Halorhodospira halophila SL1: one gene and its partner. The protein of the gene in region 2 interacts with the protein of the main gene of each other region in a pairwise test. Links are inferred from orthologs where the notes say so. Each region holds a gene or a part of one and is shown on either strand. Other genes may lie near its edges. The genes, in order: rpe and eno.

Region 1 (10,951 bases), 410 kb from region 2 along the record:
CCCGGGCCTGGTGGAAGGGCTGCCAGAGTCGCTGCAGCCCCGGAAACTCGTGGATGGCCAGCGCCTCGATCCGGGCATCCTCGATCAGACCGATCACGGCCATCTGCGCCGGATTGAGCATCTCCGGCGACAAGGGCTCCGTGGTGTAGAACAGGTGCGCGGCGGCGTGGGCGGCCGCGGCTCGGTAGAGCTCCTTGCCGGGCAGTCCGTGGTAATCGTCGTAGGCATCGGGCAGGTGGATCACCCGCTGCTCGATGAACGGCTTGTACCCCTCGCGGGTCTCGAAGTCGCCCGAGGTCGGGCGCATGAAGAAGTCACGCGCCCACAGGGCCCGCAGATAGAAGTTGAGTTTGCGCTGGTTGTCCACCAGCAGGGTGCCGCGGCGCTCCTGCTGGAGCATCGCCTGGCTGTCGGCGGTCTGCAGGCCAAAGTAACCCCGCTGCTGCTCGAAGTCGCGGGCGTGGGCCTGGGCCCCCCACAGCGCCCAGCGTCGGAATCCGCCGAGGGTCAGCTTGGTGAAGAGCTCGTCGAGGTTCTCGAGCATCGGCCGCAGGCCGCGCGGGGCCTTGGCCGAGAGCTGATGGACCAGGTTGAGGAACTGGCGCAGCAAGTCCGGATCGCCGAGCCGCCGCGCGGCCGTGGGCAGCCCGGCCAGCAGCAGGGCGATCACCTGGCCGCTGACCATGGAGGAGAGCTTCATGGCGGCGGTGACCACCTCGGGCAGGACGTCCTCACCGACCTCCTTGGCCACCGCCGGCATCGCCTCCAGATAACCGATGACCAGGTCGGCACCGCGGCCGAGTTCGGCCAGGGCCCGCGCACCCTCCAGGTAGTTGTGCAACCCCCGCGGCGACATCACCCGCGACGCCTCGGCGAAGCTCGCCTCCAGGGTCTCGGCGATCCGCGGATCCGCCGCCACCAGGGTCTCGCGGTAGTCCTCGAGACGCACCGTCATCGCAATCTCCCGCACTGCCCCCGGGTGATCACCCGGCTGTTCAGAAGTAGGTCGCCACCGCCTGATCCAGCGTCTCGCGCATGTCCGGATCGTCGGTCAGCGGCCGGACCAGCGACATGGTGCAGGCCGAGCGCGGCTCGATGCCCTTGGCGATGAGGTTGCCGGCGTAGACCAGCAGGCGCGTGGAGATCCCCTCATCGAGCCCGTGACCTTTAAGGTTGCGGGCGCGGTGGGCGATCTGCACCAGCTTGTCGGCCACGTCGCTATCGACGCCGGACTCGTGGGCGACGATCTCCGCCTCGGCGGCGGCCTCCGGGTAGTCGAAGTCCAGGGCCCCGAAGCGCTGCTTGGTGGACTGCTTCAGGTCCTTCATCAACGACTGGTAGCCGGGGTTGTAGGAGATCACCAGGTGGAAATCGGAGTGGGCGTGCACCAGCTCGCCCTTCTTCTCCAGCGGCAGGGTGCGCCGGTGGTCGGTGAGCGGGTGGATCACCACGGTGGTGTCCTGGCGCGCCTCGACCACCTCGTCGAGGTAGCAGATGGCGCCGATGCGTGCCGCGGTGGTCAGCGGCCCGTCCTGCCAGCGGGTCCCGTTGGCATCGAGCAGGTAGCGCCCGACCAGATCGGCGGCGGTCATGTCCTCGTTACACGCCACCGTGACCAAGGGACGCCCCAGCTTCCAGGCCATGTACTCGACAAAGCGCGACTTACCACAGCCGGTCGGCCCCTTCAGCATGACGGGCATGCGGGCCTGATAGGCAGCCTCGTAGAGGTCGACCTCGTCGGTCACCGGCCGGTAGTACGGCGCTTCCGTGACGCGATACTGGTCTACATCGTGCTCGGTCATCGCCCCTCCGCTCGGGTACTGGCTTTTCGGATAGTGACCGGGCCGCGCCCCGTGCGGGGTGCGTTGTCCATCCCTCCGTGGACGAACCCGGACACCATGCGAAAAGCGGTGGCTGAATCAGCCGCCGGTGCCGCCGCCCGCCCCGAGGAGCGGGCGGCGGCCCGGGACCGCGTCACCGCTAGGCGTCGATGGGCCCCCGATAGATCACCATCGCCGTGCCCTGCGTCTGCCGGTAGTTGTCGTAACCGATCAGGCGCACGTGGTGCTCCGGGTGCGCCTTATGGCACGCCTCGGCCTCCTTGAGGATGGCGTCCACATCGGTCTCCCCGAACATCGGCAGCTTCCACATGTACCAGTAGTGGTCGAAGGCGTTTTCCGGCTCGGTGTGCTCGATAGCCGGGTTCCAGCCCTGGTCGACGATGTACTGGACCTGCTTGCGGACGTCGGCGTCGCTCATCTCCGGCAGGTAGGAGAAGGTCTCGAAGCGACGGCTGTTCGGATCGGACAGCTTGGAGTTGTAATCCTGGATCTCACTCATTGCTCAGTCTCCTTCCCCTTTACCGGTGCGCCGTGTCCAGCTTGTCCACGGTGTCGAACTCGAACTTGATCTCCTTCCAGGTCTCCATGGCGGCCTTGAGCTCGGGGCTCGACTTGGCGGCCTCGGTGAGGATCTCCTTGCCCTCCTTCTCGAGCTCACGCCCCTCGTTGCGCGCCTTGACGCAGGCCTCCAGGGCCACGCGGTTGGCCGCAGCGCCGGCGGCATTGCCCCACGGGTGGCCCAGCGTGCCGCCACCGAACTGGAAGACCGCGTCGTCGCCGAAGATCGACAGCAGCGCCGGCATGTGCCAGACGTGGATGCCGCCGGAGGCGACGGCGAAGGCCCCGGGCATCGCACCCCAGTCCTGGTCGAAGAACAGGCCGCGGGAGCGGTCCTCCTCGATGTAGGGCTTGCGCAGCAGATCGATCCAGCCCAGCGTCGACTGGCGGTCGCCCTCGAGCTTGCCGACCACCGTGCCGGTGTGCAGCTGGTCGCCGCCCATCAGGCGCAGGATCTTGGTCAGGACCCGGAAGTGGATGCCGTGGTTCGGGTTGCGGTCGAGCACGGCGTGCATGGCGCGGTGGATGTGCAGCAGCATGCCGTTGTCCCGGCACCAGTTGGCCAGGCCCTGGTGGGCGCAGAAGCCGGCGGTAATGTAGTCGTGCATGATGATCGGTGCGCCCAGCTCCTTGGCGAACTCGGCACGCTTGTACATCTCCTCCGGCGTCGGGGCGGTGACGTTGAGGTAGTGGCCCTTGCGCTCGCCGGTCTCCTCCTCGGCCTTCTGGATCGCCTCCATGACGAACTCGAAGCGATCCCGCCAGCGCATGAACGGCTGGGAGTTAACGTTCTCGTCGTCCTTGGTGAAGTCGAGACCGCCGCGCAGGCACTCGTAGACGGCACGGCCGTAGTTCTTGGCGGAGAGGCCGAGCTTCGGCTTGATGGTGCAGCCGAGCAGCGGGCGGCCGTACTTGTTCATCTTGTCCCGCTCGACCTGGATGCCGTTCGGCGGCCCGGGGCAGGTCATCACAAAGTGCAGCGGGAAGCGCACATCTTCCAGGCGCAGGGCGCGCACGGCCTTGAAACCGAAGACGTTGCCCACCAGAGAGGTGAACACGTTAACAATCGAACCCTCTTCGAAGAGGTCGATGGGGTAAGCGATGAAGGCGTAGAAGGCCTCGTCGTCGCCCGGCACGTCCTCGACCTTGTAGGCGCGGCCCTTATAGTGCTCCAGGTCGGTGAGCAGGTCGGTCCAGACCGTGGTCCAGGTGCCGGTAGAGGACTCGGCCGCGACCGCAGCGGCAGCCTCCTCGCGGTCTACGCCGGGCTGCGGCGTCACCTTGAACACGGCCAACAGGTCGCTATCCTTGATCTTGTAATCGGGCTCCCAGTAGGTCTCCCGATAGTCCTTGACGCCCGCGGTGTACGTCTTGCTAGCCATCGATCCTCTCCTCAAGCGTTTCTGCTTTTAAGTCCAAACACGCCCCCGGGGCCTTCCCTGCAGCGCCGGTCCTTCTCGATGCCCCTTGCGGCATGTCTCGTGACAGCATAGCCTTGCCACTCAAGAAGAAAAAGAAATTGTTTTTGCTATTTGGATAAGCTTTCAATTATTAACAAGCCGAGGGGGAGGCCCAGGAGGATGAACATCACACTACGGCAGCTACAGGTGTTCGAGTCTGTAGCCCGACACCTCAGTTTCACGCGCGCCGCCGAGGAGCTCTATCTCACGCAACCGGCGGTCTCCATGCAGATCAAACAGCTCGAGCAACAGGTCGGGCTGCCACTGTTCGAGCAGATCGGTAAACGAATCTACCTCACCGAGGCGGGGGAGGAGGTGCGGCGCTATGCTCAACGCATCTCCGCCGAGCTGCGCGAGCTTGCCGACGGCCTCGAGGCCCTGCGCGGGCTCAACAGCGGGCGCCTGCGGCTGACGGTGGCCTCGACCGCCAACTACTTCGCCACCGATCTGCTCGCCGCCTTCACCCGGCGCCAGCCGGGCGTGACCTTCCAGCTGGAGGTCACCAACCGGGAGGGAGTCATCCGCCGCATCCAAGACAACGAAATGGATCTGGCCGTCATGGGCCGCCCCCCCGAGGGGCTGGACGTCGCCGCCGAGGCCTTCATGCCCAACCCGCTGGTGATCATCGCCGCGCCAGACCACCCGCTGGCCGACGGTTCACCGATTCCGCTCGAGCGCCTGCAGGACGAACTCTTCGTGCTCCGCGAGCAGGGTTCGGGCACCCGCAACGCCGTACAGCGCGTGCTCGAGGAGCGCGGCATGAACCTGCGCGGCGGGCTGGAGATGAGCTCCAACGAGGCCATCAAACAGTCGGTACAGGCCGGACTCGGCCTCGGCGTCGTCTCGATCCACACGGTGGCCCTGGAGCTGGAGCTGGGCCGCCTACGCGTGCTCAACGTGGAGGGCTTCCCCCTGGAGCGGCAGTGGTACCTGGTACACCGCTCGGGCAAGCGCCTGTCGCCGGCCGCCGAGGCATTCCGCCAGTTCATCCTCGACGAGGCCCACCGGCACTGGCAGGTCCCCGAGACCCCGGGCGTCGCGCCCCCGCAGGAACCACCGCTGCAGGCCGTTCCGTGAGCCCGTTTATTCCAATAATCATCAATCCTTAGTTCCCCACGGGGCGCCCCGGCCTTAGGTTGCCGTGGCGCCCTGGGTTCAAGCCGGGAGGAGTACCCATGAACAAGCCGTGGATCGCACCGTCCATCCTGTCCGCCGACTTCGCCCGCCTGGGCGATGAGGTCAACGCCGTGCTCCAGGCCGGCGCCGACGTCATCCACTTCGACGTCATGGACAACCACTACGTCCCCAACCTGACCATCGGCCCGCTGGTCTGCCAGGCGCTGCGCGATCACGGCATCACCGCGCCCATCGACGTGCACCTGATGATCAAGCCGGTGGACCGAATCATCCCGGACTTCGCCGCGGCCGGTGCCGACTGGATCACCTTCCACCCGGAGGCCAGCGAGCACGTCGACCGCTCCCTGAGCCTGATCCGCGAGCACGGCTGCAAGGCCGGCCTGGTGTTCAACCCGGCCACGCCGCTCGATTGCCTGCGCTATGTCGCGGACAAGGTCGACATGGTGCTGCTGATGTCGGTCAACCCCGGCTTCGGGGGGCAGAAGTTCATCCCCGGAACCGTCGACAAGATCCGCGAAGCCCGGCGACTGATCGACGAGCTGAACCCCGGGGCCCGTCTCGAGGTCGACGGCGGGATCAAGGCCGAGAACATCCGTCAGGTGGCCGAGGCCGGCGCAGACACCTTCGTGGCCGGCTCGGCGGTCTTTGGCGCCGACGATTACGGCCAGGCCATTGCCGATATGCGCAAGGAGCTCGAGGCTGCGCACCGCGCCGGCTGAGCTCGCGTCCAAGGGAATCTTCAGTAAGCGAGCAAGAGGGTCAAGCCATGTCCGAGAAGCATCCCATCATCGCGGTCACAGGCTCCTCCGGGGCAGGGACCAGCACCGTCAAGAACGCCTTCGAGCACATCTTCCGCCGTGAGCAGGTCACCCCGGTGGTGATCGAGGGCGACGCCTTCCACCGCTTCAACCGCCAGGAGATGCGTGACCAGCTGGCCCGAGCCGCCGAGGAGGGACGCAACCTGAGCCACTTCGGGCCCGAGGCCAACGTCTTCGGTGAACTCGAGAACTCCTTCCACCGCTACGGCCAGGAAGGGATCTGTCGGCGCCGCAAGTATCTCCACAGCGACGAGGAGGCGGAGCCCTACGGCCTGCAGCCCGGCGAGTTCACCGACTGGGAGGACGCCGGCCAGGACAGCGACCTGCTGTTCTACGAGGGGCTGCACGGCGGCGTGGTGACCGAGGAGCACAACGTCGCACAGCACGTGGACCTGCTCGTCGGCGTGGTGCCCATCGTCAACCTGGAGTGGATCCAGAAGATCCACCGCGACGGCGCCGAGCGCGGCTACACGGCGGAGAAAACCGTGGACACCATCCTGCGGCGCATGCCGGACTACGTGAACTACGTTACGCCGCAGTTCTCGCGGACGGACATCAACTTCCAGCGCGTACCCACGGTGGACACCTCCAACCCGTTCATTGCCCGGGACGTGCCGACACCGGACGAGTCCTTCACGGTGATCCGCTTCCGTCAGCCGGAGCGCTTCGGGATCGACTTCCCGTACCTGCTGAACATGATCCCGGACTCGTTCATGTCCCGGCGCAACACCATGGTGGTCCCCGGCGGGAAGACCGGCTTCGCCATGGAGCTGATCATGACGCCGATCATCCACGAGTTTGTCGAGCGCAGCCGCAAGCTCAAGGGCACCCGTTAGACGGTAGCAGCCCACCTCAATGAAGCAAAAAGAGGGGGGTGCCACCGCGTGGCACCCCCCTCTTTACGTACGCCTGACCCGCTGGCCCGGGCCATCACGACTTAGAACTCCTCTTCGAGATCCTCGTCGCCGAAGTCATCCTCGAAGCCGTCGTCAAAATCGTCGTCGAAGTTATCCTCGAAGTCTTCGTCGAAGGCCTCGTCTTCATCCATGGGTGCCGGCTCATCACCCTCCGGCATCTCCTCGAACTCGTCGAGCTCCTCGAAATCGTCACCGCCGCCGCAGCCCGCCAGCGTGAGTCCGCCAGCGACGGTCAGGATCCCCAGGATAGTCGCAAGCTTACGCATCAACCCTCTCCTCTCTATGGCGATTTGGAATCAATCGAGGTGAATCGGCTGTTCACGCCTCAACCACACTGACACCCGGCCACTGCGTCAAGTTCCCCGGGACCGGACCCTTGGGCACGGCCGGGGGAGCGGGCATAATCAAGGCCTTCGAAGGCAGCGTGAAACAATGGAGGCGGTCGTGACACGGAGCTCCCAACCGCAGTTCAATGGCGGCTACCCCTTACGGCGCCCTCGCCGGATGCGCCGCGACGCCTTCTCCCGCCGGCTCATGCGGGAGACCCGACTCGGCCCAGAGGACCTGATCCAGCCGGTCTTCGTCCTCGACGGTGAGGACCGCACCGAGCCGGTGCCCTCCATGCCCGGTGTCGAGCGCATGACCATCGATCGGTTGGTTCACGAGGCCCGGGAACTGCACGCACTTGGTATCCCGCTGATCGCCATCTTCCCGGTCACCCCGGCCGAGGTGAAGAGCGAGGATGCGCGGGAGGCCTACAACCCGAGCGGCATCGCCCAGCGCGCCGTGCGCGCGGTCAAGGACGCGGTCCCCGAGATGGGCGTCATGACCGACGTCGCCCTGGACCCGTTCACCAGCCACGGGCAGGACGGTCTCATCGACGAGACCGGGTACGTCATGAACGAGGAGACCGTCGAGGTCTTGGTCCGCCAGGCGCTGTCCCACGCCGAGGCCGGTGCCGACGTGGTCGGCCCGTCGGACATGATGGACGGCCGCATAGGCGCCATCCGCAGCGCGCTGGAGTCCCACGACCACCGCAACGTGCGCATCCTCTCCTACGCGGCCAAGTACGCCTCCTGCTACTACGGTCCGTTCCGCGATGCGGTGGGGTCGTCCGACAACCTCGGCAGCGGCGTGGCCGGCCCCGGCAAGGACAGTTACCAGATGGACCCGGGCAACAGCGACGAAGCCCTGCACGAGGTAGCCCTCGACCTGCAGGAAGGGGCCGATATGTTCATGGTCAAGCCGGGCCTGCCCTACCTGGACGTGATCCGGCGGATCAAGGACGAATTCGGCGTCCCGACCTTCGCCTACCAGGTCAGCGGCGAGTACTCCATGCTGAAGGCCGCCGCCCAGAACGGCTGGCTCGACGAGCGCGAATGCGTCCTCGAGGCGCTGATGTCGCTGCGCCGTGCCGGTGCCGACGGCATCCTGACCTACCACGCGCGGGCGGCGGCCGAGTGGCTCCGGGAAGAGGGCTGATACATTGAAAAGTTACTTCGCCCGGATCTTCGGCTCCTCACCGGTCGCCCCTCTGCAGCAGCACATGGCCGAGGTGGTCGACTGCGTGGAGGTGCTGCCGGAGCTTTTCCGGGCCTCGGCGGTGGGCGACGTGCAGCGCATGCGCGACGCCCACCGCCAGATCGTCCACCACGAGCACGAGGCGGATCGGCTGAAGAAGGAGATCCGCGCCCACCTCCCCCCGGACCTGTTCATGCCCTGGGACCGGCGCGACTTCCTAGAGCTGCTGCGCGCCCAGGACCGTATCGCCAATAAGAGCAAGGACATCGCCGGGCTGATGATCGGCCGCCAGATGCAGTGGCCATCGGCCCTGATCGAGGCCACCCTCGGCCTGCTCGACCAGGGCATCGAGGCGGCACGCCAGGCTAAGGCCTCGGTGCGCGAACTCGACGAACTGGTCGAGGCTGGCTTCCGCGGTGCGGAACTGGAGATCGTCGAGAGCCTGCTGGAAAAACTCGACGACGTCGAAGCAGAGACCGATCGCATGCAGGTCCAGCTGCGCTCGCAGCTGTTCGAGATCGAGCGCGACCTCTACCCGGTGGACGTCATGTTCCTCTACCAGATCATCGAGGCTCTGGGCACCCTGGCCGATCGTGCGCAACAGACCGGCGCACGGTTCCAGATCCTGCTCGCACGCTGAGGCATGGAATACGCGGTCGTCTACCTGTTCCTCGCCGCTGCGTTTGGCTTGTTTATGGCGTGGGGCATCGGCGCCAACGACGTAGCCAATGCCATGGCCACCTCGGTGGGCTCGCGGGCGCTGACCATCCGCCAGGCGGTGGTGATCGCCGCCATCTTCGAGTTCGCCGGTGCGGTGCTCGCCGGTGGCGCGGTGGCCGCCACCGTGCGTGGCGGGATCGTCGACACCTCGTCCCTGGTCGGCGAGGAGGAGATCCTCGTCTTCGGCATGCTGGCCGCCCTTGCCGCTGCCGGCTGCTGGCTGCTGGTGGCGTCCTGGCGGGGGTGGCCGGTATCCACCACGCACTCGATCATCGGCGCTCTGGTGGGCTTCGGCATCGCCGGGCTCGGCTGGGGCGCCATCCACTGGCCGGCCGTCGGGCAGGTGGCAGCCAGCTGGGTGACCTCGCCGCTGATCGCCGCAGTCGTCAGTTTCGCACTGTTCCGCTCCGTGCAGGTGCTGGTGCTCGACCGCCGCCACCCCCTTGAGGCGGCCAAGAAGTGGGTGCCATTCTATATCTTCCTCACTGGCTTCTTTGTCTCCGTGATCACCCTCTTCCGGGGGCTGCAGCACATCGGGCTGGACCTGGGCTTCACCACCAATCTGTCGCTGTCCCTGGGTATTGGCCTGGCCATGGCGTGGGCCGGCAAGGTGGCCATCCACCGCACCCGGTTCGATGAGCGCCCACACCGGCGCTACCAGTTCCGCAACGTCGAGCGGGTCTTCGCCGTGCTGATGATCATCACCGCCTGCGCCATGGCCTTCGCCCATGGCTCCAACGACGTAGCCAACGCCGTCGGCCCGGTCGCCGCGGTGGTGGCCACGGTGACCAGCGGCGAGATCCAGGCCGAGGCGCCGGTACCCATCTGGATCCTGGTCCTGGGCGCCGTGGGCATCGTCGCCGGCCTGCTCATGCTCGGCCGCCACGTCATCGCCACCGTCGGCAAGAACATCACGCAGTTGACCCCAAGCCGCGGGTTCGCCTGCAACCTGGCCACCGCCGGGACCGTGGTCACCGCCTCGGGCATCGGCCTGCCTATCTCCACCACCCACACGCTGGTGGGGGCCGTGCTCGGCGTCGGCCTGGCCCGCGGTCTCGCCGCCATCGACCTGCGGGTGGTGACCGGAGTGTTCATGTCGTGGCTGGTCACCCTGCCCGCCGGCGGCATCCTGGCCGTCATCTTCTTCTATCTGCTCTACTGGAGCTTCGGCTAAACCGGGAAACACCGCATGAGCGATCACTACGCCGTCGTCGGCAACCCGATTGCCCACAGCAAGTCGCCACAGATCCACACCCGCTTCGCCGCCGAGGTGGGTGCCGATCTGCACTACCACCGCCTGTGGGCCCCGGAGGACCACTTCGCCCCCGTGGCCGAGGCGTTCTTCGCCGGCGGGGGGCACGGGCTCAACGTCACCGTGCCGTTCAAGGGGGCGGCGTACACCTTCGCCGATACCCTCAGCGATCGGGCGCGGGCCGCCGGCGCCGTGAACACCCTGCGCGCCGAGCCCGACGGCCGGCACTTTGGCGACAACACCGACGGTATCGGCCTGCTGCGCGACCTGCAGACCAACCACGGCATCGACCTGGCCGGCCGACGGCTGCTCCTGCTCGGCGCCGGCGGCGCCGCCCGGGGGGTGCTGCACGACCTGCTCGGTGAAGACCCGCGGACAGTGGTGATCGCCAATCGCACAGTGGACCGAGCCGAGGCACTGGCCGGCAACGACCACCGGATCCGTGCCTGCGGCTTCGATGTACTCGCCGGGGAACGCTTCGAGGTGGTCATCAACACCACGGCCGCCGGACTACAGGGCGAGATGCCGCCACTGCCCGACGACCTCCTCGCCCCCGGCGCCACGGCCTACGATCTGGTTTACGCGGACGAGGACACGCCGTTCATGGCCTGGGCACGGGCCCGGGGCGCCGTCACCGTGTGTGACGGGTTGGGCATGCTGGTCGAGCAGGCCGCGGAGTCTTTCTATCAGTGGCGCGGCACCTACCCGCAAACGGCCCCGGTGATCG
Region 2 (2,997 bases):
GCGTCCAGCGCCGCCGACAGACGCCGCAGCGGGAAAAGCTGAGGCGTCTGGGCCTGCCACAGCCCCTCCCGGGAGACGGTGGCACCGACGCAGTCGCCATCGGCGCGCTTGAGGGTATCGCGGACCGGGGTCGCCAGCAGGGCGCCGTCGACGGCTGCCCCCCCCTCGTCGATCAGTCGGTCCAGTTCGGCCGCACTCAGGCACGGCCGTACGGCGTCGTGGACCAGCACCCGATCCTCGGGGTTGGCGATCCCGCCCAGGTAGGCCAGCGCGGCCCGAACCGAATCACGCCGCTCTGCCCCCCCTTCCACGCGGTGCACGGGTTTCCCCGCCACCTGCCTGTCCAGTCCCAGGGCGTCCCAGTGGGGGTCGTCGGCGGCCAACGCCACCACGGCCCCGGCCACCTTCGGGTGACCGAGCAGCCGTTCCAGGGCCCAGCCGATCACCGGCCGCCCCAGCAGCAGGCGATACTGTTTGGGGCGATCCCCGCCCCCCATACGCCGGCCCACACCGGCCGCCGGTATCACCGCCCAGTAGCGCCCCATTACTCCTCCACAACCTGGTAGAAGACCTCGTCGTCCCGGATCATACCGAGTTCATAACGGGCCCGTTCCTCCAGGGCCTCGGTGCTCTCCTTAAGATTCTCCACCTCGGCCGCCAGCGCCTCGTTGCGCGCCTCGGCCTGCTCGTTCTGCTGTTGCTGCGTGGCCACGGCACCGCGCAGTTCGAGCAAGCCGGGAATACTGGCCTGCCCAAACCAGAGCTGGGCCTGCAAGAGGACCAGCAGCACAGCGAGCAACCCGTTCACCCAACGCATGGCGCCCTCCTGGGACGGCCCCACGCGGCGATCACTGACCTACCCCTGCTCAGGACGCAGCGCGTCTCGACCCACGTACCGGGCGTCGTCGCCGAGCTCCTGCTCGATCCGCAGCAGCTGGTTGTACTTGGCCACCCGATCGGAGCGGCACAACGAGCCGGTCTTGATCTGTGTCGCCCGCGTGGCCACGGCCAGGTCGGCGATCGCCACATCCTCGGTCTCCCCGGAGCGGTGAGAAACCACCGAAGTGTAGCCGGCCTCGTCGGCCATGCGGATCGCCTCCAGGGTCTCGGTCACGGTCCCGATCTGATTGAGCTTGATCAGGATGGAGTTAGCGATGCCGCGGTCGATCCCCTGCTGCAGAATCTGCGGGTTGGTGACGAACAGGTCGTCGCCCACCAATTGAATCTGACCACCCAGGCGCTCGGTCAGCACCTTCCAGCCGTCCCAGTCCGACTCATCCATGCCGTCCTCGATGGAGACGATCGGATACTTATCGACGAGCTGCGCCAGGTAATCGGCGAACCCGGCGGCGTCGAAGTCCCGCCCTTCCGAGGCGAGGTGATAGCGACCGTCGCGATAGAGTTCCGAGCTGGCCACGTCCAGAGCCAGGGCCACCTGATCACCGGCCTGATAGCCGGCGCGCTGAATGGCCTCGATGATGGCTTCCAGGGCCGCCTCGTTGGAGGGCAGATCCGGGGCGAAGCCACCTTCATCGCCCACGGCAGTGGAGAGCCCACGCTCGTGGAGGACCTTTTTGAGCGCATGGAAGATCTCGGCACCGCAGCGCAGCGCCTCGGAGAACCGATCAAACCCGATGGGCATGATCATGAACTCCTGGATATCCACGCTGTTGTCGGCGTGCTCCCCACCGTTGAGGATGTTCATCATCGGGGCCGGCAGCTGGGCAGCGGACCCCTCCTGCTGCAGGTGGCGATAGAGGGGCAGACCGCGACTGCGCGCTGCCGCCTGGGCGACGGCCATGGATACGGCGAGGATGGCGTTGGCACCAAGACGGTCCTTGTTGGGGCTGCCGTCGAGGTCGATCAGCTGCCGGTCCAGAGCGGCCTGATCGTCGGCACTCCCCCCCTGGAGCGCCTCGCGGATGGTGGTGTTGACGTTCTCCACCGCGGTGCGCACCCCCTTGCCGTTGTAACGCCCCCCGCCGTCACGCAGCTCGACCGCCTCACGGCTCCCGGTGGAGGCGCCGGAGGGCACCGCGGCCCGACCGAAGCTGCCGTCGTCCAGCCAGACGTCGGCCTCGACGGTCGGGTTACCGCGAGAGTCGAGGACCTCGCGGCCGATGACACGCTCGATGTTCGCCATGATTCAGTCGCTCCTTCATTGCTCGGCGAATCCCTGCTCCTTGACGACGCGATCCAGCGCGATCAGCGTCGCGAGGAGTTCGCGCATACGATCCAGCGGCCACGCATTGGGGCCATCGGACAGCGCGGCATCGGGATCCGGATGGGTTTCCATGAACAGCCCCGACACGCCCGCGGCCACCGCGGCGCGCGCCAGCACGGGCACGAACTCCCGCTGCCCCCCCGAGGCGTGGCCCTGCCCCCCGGGCAGCTGCACCGAGTGGGTCGCGTCGAAGACCACCGGCGCCCCGGTCTGGCGCATCACCGCCAGCGCCCGCATGTCGGAGATCAGGTTGTTGTAGCCGAAAGACACCCCGCGCTCGCAAACCAGGATGTGCTCATTGCCGGTCGCGCGCGCCTTGTCGACGACATGGGTCATGTCCCAAGGGGCAAGGAACTGGCCCTTTTTCAGGTTGACTGGCAGCCCGCAGGCAGCCACCCGCTGGATAAAGTTGGTCTGACGGCAGAGGAACGCGGGGGTCTGGAGCACATCGACCACCGAGGCCACCTCGTCGAGCGGGGTATCCTCGTGGACATCGGTGACCACGGGCACCCCAACCTCGCGGCGCACGCGCTCCAGCACGCGCAGACCTGCCTCCATCCCGGGGCCACGATAGCTCTGCGCCGATGAGCGGTTGGCCTTGTCGAAAGAGGATTTGTAGATCAGCGGCACCCCGAGCTCAGCGCAGAGATCACGCAGCTCCAGGGCGCTCTCCAGGGCCAGCGCCTCGGACTCGACCACGCACGGGCCGGCGATCAGGAACAGCGGCTGCTCGATGCCGGCCCGAAAACCGCAGAGCTCAATGCTGCTCATGG

Evidence for each region.
Region 1: the proteins of eno (region 2) and rpe interact in binary tests that used the Escherichia coli proteins (3 or more experiments, as listed by UniProt). The link is inferred for Halorhodospira halophila SL1 from one-to-one orthologs.

What each region holds. Positions count from the first base shown.
Region 1 is NC_008789.1:1,129,113-1,140,063, forward strand. Bases 3,940-6,874 are described here. They hold rpe (ribulose-phosphate 3-epimerase), read left to right. Parts: upstream 3,940-5,034; coding sequence 5,035-5,715; downstream 5,716-6,874. Other genes in these bases: HHAL_RS05345 (LysR family transcriptional regulator), read left to right, coding at 3,980-4,936; HHAL_RS05355 (phosphoribulokinase), read left to right, coding at 5,763-6,650; HHAL_RS05360 (hypothetical protein), read right to left, coding at 6,752-6,874. Outside these bases: HHAL_RS05325 (nitric oxide reductase activation protein NorD), read right to left, coding at 1-955; HHAL_RS05330 (CbbQ/NirQ/NorQ/GpvN family protein), read right to left, coding at 996-1,802; HHAL_RS05335 (ribulose bisphosphate carboxylase small subunit), read right to left, coding at 1,981-2,340; HHAL_RS05340 (form I ribulose bisphosphate carboxylase large subunit), read right to left, coding at 2,360-3,781; more of HHAL_RS05360, read right to left, coding at 6,875-6,997; hemB (porphobilinogen synthase), read left to right, coding at 7,164-8,213; HHAL_RS05370 (TIGR00153 family protein), read left to right, coding at 8,218-8,892; HHAL_RS05375 (inorganic phosphate transporter), read left to right, coding at 8,896-10,146; aroE (shikimate dehydrogenase), read left to right, coding at 10,162-10,951. UniProt on the Escherichia coli protein: Catalyzes the reversible epimerization of D-ribulose 5-phosphate to D-xylulose 5-phosphate.
Region 2 is NC_008789.1:1,547,195-1,550,191, forward strand. It holds eno (phosphopyruvate hydratase), read right to left. Parts: upstream 2,144-2,997; coding sequence 857-2,143; downstream 1-856. Other genes in the region: ispD (2-C-methyl-D-erythritol 4-phosphate cytidylyltransferase), read right to left, coding at 1-545; ftsB (cell division protein FtsB), read right to left, coding at 545-817; kdsA (3-deoxy-8-phosphooctulonate synthase), read right to left, coding at 2,159-2,995; HHAL_RS07280 (CTP synthase), read right to left, coding at 2,982-2,997. UniProt on the Escherichia coli protein: Catalyzes the reversible conversion of 2-phosphoglycerate (2-PG) into phosphoenolpyruvate (PEP). It is essential for the degradation of carbohydrates via glycolysis.